Regions from separate parts of the Lactiplantibacillus sp. 3062 genome, predicted to be linked through region 2. Evidence: riboswitches for the same ligand, from Rfam matches in the RefSeq annotation. Region 2 holds a riboswitch; the other holds the start of a gene.

Region 1 (3,204 bases), on a different contig from region 2:
CCTGTGAGGTCATTTTTACTGTTCATATTTACACGACTCATCAGACACTACGAATCGAAAACTAGAATTTGCCAAGCTCAAAGACAGCCTGCTTCGGCCCGCTGGAAAAAGTGCGAGTTAGCGTAAACATGCTTAGATTTAGTCATCCGACACCAAGTCATCCGTTCAACTAATTAGCTTGCGGCAATTTATATCGCAATGCGCGGTAAACAAGTGCGACCACGTACACTGTGATAAACCGATCTAAATAATCCGTTCCCACTTGTATCAAGAAGACGGCCATCGTTTTGCCCATACCGGTACCTAATAATAATTGGACTAGCATGCTCGAACCAGACGACGTGATGCCATGAAATAAGATGACCGTAATCGCCGTGGATAAAAGTGTTCCGGGAAGTGAAATAACACCAGCTAGCCACCAATTTGACCGCCACGTGCCCGGCTTGATTCGCCGATATAGCAGACCAGCAACTAACCCAGTCAGCAGTTGAACGGGCATGAAGAACAGCGAGTACAGGTCTGTCGTCGCACCCACGATAACTCCGGTGGCACCCCCGGCCAACATTCCACCCAGTGGTCCAAACACAGCAGCAGCCAAAACGGTACCAATTGAATCTAAATAAATCGGTAATTTTAACATCAAGGCAATGTTACTGCCAACAATATTCAGGGCAATGCAGAGCGCCAATAACGTAATTGCCCGCGTTTTTATTCTCTTCATGCACTCACCAATTGGTGCAAGACTTGCGTTAAATCAGGATCAGCCGCACCGACCACAGTCGTTAAGAACAACCGCCAAAAAGCTACGACGTCAACCTTCGTCATGATTTGACTATTGGGTGTGTTGTGCCAGAAATCATGATCATCCACGATTGACTGCCCACGCGCGACACCATCCGTCACAACCGTCGTGTAGCTTTCAAAGCCACTCAGAATCGTTGGGTCAAGCATTCCGGCCACGGCCAACGGATCATTGATCACACAACCAATAACCCGTTCATATTCCCAATGAAAGTCAAAATAAAAGGTTGTAATTTTCTCAACAAAAGCCCCCATTGCTGGATTGACGTCTTTAATATACGTTAATAAACTGGGTGTCAACACGATGTTACGCGTGACGTCTAAACCAACCATCTGAATGGGAACAGGCATCAAGTCAAAGACGACCTTGGCCGCATCCGGGTCACACCAGAAGTTGTATTCAGCCACTGGCGAACAATTACCGTGACTCCGATAACTTCCACCCATCAGTGTAAATTGATCGACTTGTTCAAATAAGCGTGGATCACGTTGCAGTACCGTTGCAATGTTCGTCAACGGTCCCAACGCTAAAATCGAAGTATCAGGTGCTTCAATCAGCGTCTCTTCAATAAAACCAGCGGCATCTTGAATCGGTCGTACCGCCGTTACCGCTGGAATCTGACTATTCCCTAAGCCATCATCGCCGTGGGTGTCTTGCGCACTCGTGTAGGCGACTTCCAATGGGCGATTAGCGCCCAAATAGACTGGAATATCCAATCGGTCAGCCAAATCTAAAATTTTCAGTGCATTTTCCGCACCGATATGGGTTGGCACGTTCCCACAAACAATTGTAATCCCAATCACATTAAGTGCCGGTGATTTAAGCGCCAATAATAGTGCTAAACTATCATCGATCCCGGGATCACAGTCAATAATAACGTTACGCGTCGCATTCATTCTCTTACCTCCGATAACTGAAGTTCTTGGTTTTTTATCCTGGGAAGTTTACGAACCAGGCCAGCTCGCCTAATTAGGTCAAACTGTATGTGATGAAATGCTAATCCAATTATAGCGGACGGTGGGGCCCTTGAAAACCACCAATCGTTACTTCGACTCACATCTTGATGGCCGATGCTACCTCTCTGACAATAATCACCACGACCTGCTTAACCCACTGTGCATACTCATCCCCATTAGCCCCACAACATCATTATTTGCAGTATTCATACGCTCCCAGCGACACCTTAAGTAGTTCCCCACCTCCCATTTCGAACCAATTATTTAATTATGTTACTGAACTTTTACCAGAGTTCATCAAGTGAATGACCGGAAAACATGGTACAATATGACTACTAAAGATAAAGTAGGTGTCGAATCATGCGTAAAGTTCAGTTTTATGGGGCCGTTTCAATTGACGGTTGTTTAGCCACCAAGGATAATCGGCTGGACTGGCTGTTCAAAACAGCTGGTGCCAACGATGCCCCCACCGAAGCATTTATGCAGCAAGTTGATACCGCCATCATGGGCCGCCATACTTACGAATACACGATGGAACAAACCACTGATCAACTCATTAATCCATATAATCCGGCGACCCACAATATTGTCATGACTTCCCACCCCCACACCGGCGATGAACGCACCCAGTTCACCAATACCCCCGTCACGAAGATCGTCGAAGACTTGCGCCATACCGCTGGCAAAAATATTTGGATTGTTGGCGGTGCTGGCGTCTTAATGCCGCTGTTAGCTGCGGATTTAGTTGATGAGCTCTACATCCAGATTGCACCAGTCATTTTGGGTGATGGTATTCCCTTATTTAAAGCAATTGACCAGCAACAGCGCTTTGAATTAGTTGACACCAATCGATATGGTCAGCTCGCCGAAGTCCACTATCAACGTTTAACAACTGAATAATGTCGTGATTAAAAAATCCCAGCCCGTTTGCAACACGCAAACAAGTTGGGATTTTCAATTGCTTTAAGCTTCACGTTGGCGTTTAACCGCCTGACGAAGTAATAGTGGTGCAATCAGCGTCGTTAAAATGATTGCCGTGATGACTGCCGAATAACGATCAGCTGATAGTAATTTGCCTTGATAACCAATCTGTGCAATGATCAGGGCCATCTCCCCACGTGACACCATGCCGGCGCCAATCTCATAGCCGCTTAACCAATTAAAACCCGCCAACCGTGCGCCGACCCCGGCACCAATGATCTTAGTGGCAATTGCCGCAACGGTAATCACAGCGATGAACCAAAAATCGTTCAGGAAACCATTGAATGACATATTCAGCCCAATACTAACGAAAAAGACTGGGATAAATACAGCATTACCAATGGGTTGAATATGCTCATCGATAACTTCATGATAGTCCGTCTGACCAACGGCGATACCGGCAAAGAACGCGCCAATCACAGCACTTAAACCGATTGCGTCCGCTAAGTATGAGAGTCCAAAACA
Region 2 (3,204 bases):
GTGGTACTTGGTACAAGAAGCACGGCTCGCATGGTTGTGTGAACACCCCACCTTCTGTCATGAAAAAAGTTTTTGCTGCCGTGCCAGTCGGAACACCAGTCATTGTTTTCTAATTTAAATCTAATTTAACCAAGCCGGTCTGAATGTTATCAGGCCGGCTTTTTCATCCCTTTTAGCCGTCGTTTGATGTCATAATGATACGTGTAAGCGGTCGTTTTATGGTATTATTTATTAAAACAAACTAATAAATCTGGGGGACCAACTGCTATGCTATTAAAAACACTCGTAAAGCCTAAAGAACGCCTCGTCACCATTACGGCGGACGCGACCTTAGAGGACGCCTTAAAAGTCTTGGAGGATTCCGGCTTCCGCTGTATTCCAATCTTAGATGAAACCGGTCATATCTTCCGCGGCAACATCTATAAGATGCACATCTATCGGCACAAGTCACGGGGCGGCGACATGTCGCTTCCCGTGACGACCCTGCTTAAAAATGCCACGAAAACGATTCAAGTCGACTCCGCCTTCTACAACATCTTCTTCTCCATCAAAGATTTGCCATACATTGCGGTGCTCGATGAACACGGCTATTTCTATGGCATTCTCACTCATACGCGTCTGCTCGACATGCTCTCACAATCTTGGAACGTTAATGTTGGTAGCTATGTTTTAACAGTTGTCTCCGTTGGTGAACGCGGCGACCTTGCAGCCATGGCTAAGATTATCACGAAATATACTTCAATCGCCGGCTGCCTGACCTTAGACGTCCAAAACGGGACACTCGGTTATCGGACGCTCTTTACCTTGCCAGAAAATGTCGACAGTGAAAAGCTCAAACGAATTATCGACAACTTGAATCGCAAACAATTTAAAGTCATCGAAGTGGAAGATTTACAAGCTGAATAATCACAGTTGCCCCGAGGTTACCTTGGGGCTTTTTTTATGAGATGAATTTTCAGTTCAAAAGCGACCAGCTTAAGACTGCTGAAAACAGTTCGAATTAGGACGATCATTGCTACCGAGCAGTTAACAATCCAAAACGCGTTGACCATTTCAAAATAATCAACCAAAAATCAAATTAACCACATTTCATTAAATGAATAAATAAGAGACCGGCGTAATATGCGAAAAACCATCTTCACATACTACGCCGGTCGTTCTTAATATTAAATTCAGTCACACCCTACTGAATCCGGTCACTAAAGTGCAAGACCCGATCCAAGCTGTACATAATTGGCGCAGTGATACTCATGATAATCAACTCTGATAAAGCAGTTGTTAGATACGTCGGCCAAAAAGCGACACCACTACTCATCATGGTAATCATCAGTGCGATCATAAACATCGAAACGGTGAATAGCGCGATATTCAGTAACATCCGTTGCCAAACCGTCTTCAACTTAGGGGCCAACCACGTCAATACCAGCAGGGCTAATAATGATTGGCCGCCACCAAAGAGAACGTTGAGGAGACTCGCACCGGGACCAAAAGCGTCAAACAAAATAACGCCAGCAACAATTCCCCAAATATACTTGCGATTGAACACGGCTAAGTGGTTCAACCCTTCAGAAACGCGGAATTGAATTGCGCCCGATGCCAAGCTAAAAGCTGCGGGGCCTAGGCATAATACAACATACATTGCAGCGACTAGGGCGTTGATAATCCATGGTCGAATTTTTGATTGTGTCATTCGCTTAATTCCTCCTAGTTTTTTTAACGTGGGATGGTTACGAACCACGTATTGATTGAAACAAAGCGAATATAATCGTAGCACGCTCTAGTAGTTCCCGCAAGCTTGCTAATTGAAAATGCTGGTAGGAATAAATAAGTTACCTAATGTAGCCGCCATTACCGCCTTAATTGCTGGCATCCGGTTGCCGGCCTCTTCAAAGACGACCGCCTGCTTACTCTGGAAGACATCATCCGTAATTTCAAACGCCGTCATTCCGTACTGTTCGCCTAATTTGGCTCCCAGCTGCGTCTTTAGATCGTGTAGTGCTGGTAAGCAATGCATGACAATCGTCGATGACTTGCCAGTAGCTGCGAGTAACGCAGTATTAATTTGAAACGGCAATAGTTGCTTGATCCGCTCACCATAGTCGACCTGCTCGCCCATTGAGACCCAGACATCCGTATAAAGCGCATCAGCCTGAGTAACGGCTTGTTGCGGATCAGCCGTAATCACGACCGTGCTCCCAGCTGCCTGCGCATACTGTTGGGCCAACGCGACCACTGCTGGGGCTGGCTGTAACGCTACCGGGGCCCCGATAGCGATATTGATGCCGAGCATCGCTCCCGCCACAAGTAAACTATTAGCCATATTATTGCGACCATCACCAACGTACGCTAACGTCAACCCTTTTAAATGACCAAAATGTTCCTTTAATGTTAAAAAATCCGCTAAAATCTGCGTCGGGTGCCACTCATCGGTCAATCCGTTCCAGACTGGCACACCACTATAGGTCGCTAAGTCTTCGACCGTGCTTTGTTTAAAGCCCCGAAATTCAATACCATCATACATGGACCCCAGTACTTTCGCCGTATCAACAACTGACTCCTTCGTCCCGAATTGGATGTCGTCCTTACCCAAAAACTCTGGATTCGCGCCCAGATCATTAGCCGCCACAGTAAACGCAGAACGTGTCCGTGTTGACGTTTTTTCAAACAGCAACGCAATATTTTTTCCTTGTAAATAAGGGTGTGGGATATGGTGTGCTTTAAGGGTCTTCAAGTGACTAGCAAAGTCAATTAAGTAAGCTAATTCTGTTGGTGTATAGTCGATTTCCTTCAAGAATGACCGACCTTCAAATTGATTATTCATTCGTCGTGACCTCCGTTGTCAAAGTTGTCAGTACCTTTGCAATCAAGGCAATCCCAGCTAATAAATCGGCCGGTTGCATCACAATTGGGGGTAACAAACGTAACGTATTATCGCCAGCTGATAACGTCAATAAGCCTTCTACTTGTAGCCGGGTAATGACTTGATTAACCGGGATTTGTTCATCTAAGTGGATTCCAATCATTAGGCCCTTCCCCGTGATTTGTTTAACTACCGGTATCGGTTCGACTTGAGTCGCTAGGGCTTGCCAGACAAGTTCGGCATGGGCCCGAACCGTCGTTAACAGCGCCGGTGTTAATTGGGTCAAGACACGTTTTGCCGCCGCCATAGCAACAGTATTACCGGCGAACGTCGAGCCATGGCTG

Evidence for each region. Region 2 has a riboswitch for preQ1 ahead of ACWQAU_RS00080 (QueT transporter family protein). Riboswitches for the same ligand answer to the same signal wherever they lie in the genome.
Region 1: it holds a riboswitch for preQ1, as region 2 does, so the genes downstream of both, ACWQAU_RS08520 (nucleoside hydrolase) here and ACWQAU_RS00080 (QueT transporter family protein) in region 2, are expected to answer to the same signal.

The regions. Positions count from the first base shown of each region.
Region 1 covers NZ_JBVAYE010000004.1:170,063-173,266, reverse strand. Annotated here, with positions in the region: gene ACWQAU_RS08525 (ECF transporter S component) at 170-721, opposite strand; gene ACWQAU_RS08520 (nucleoside hydrolase) at 718-1,698, opposite strand; PreQ1 riboswitch class I at 1,719-1,763, opposite strand; gene ACWQAU_RS08515 (dihydrofolate reductase family protein) at 2,119-2,658, shown strand; gene ACWQAU_RS08510 (cation:proton antiporter) at 2,722-3,204, opposite strand, start outside.
Region 2 covers NZ_JBVAYE010000001.1:18,725-21,928, forward strand. Annotated here, with positions in the region: gene ACWQAU_RS00070 (L,D-transpeptidase family protein) at 1-113, shown strand, start outside; gene cbpA (cyclic di-AMP binding protein CbpA) at 268-906, shown strand; gene ACWQAU_RS00080 (QueT transporter family protein) at 1,184-1,690, opposite strand; PreQ1 riboswitch class I at 1,699-1,744, opposite strand; gene argF (ornithine carbamoyltransferase) at 1,799-2,821, opposite strand; gene ACWQAU_RS00090 (acetylornithine transaminase) at 2,814-3,204, opposite strand, start outside.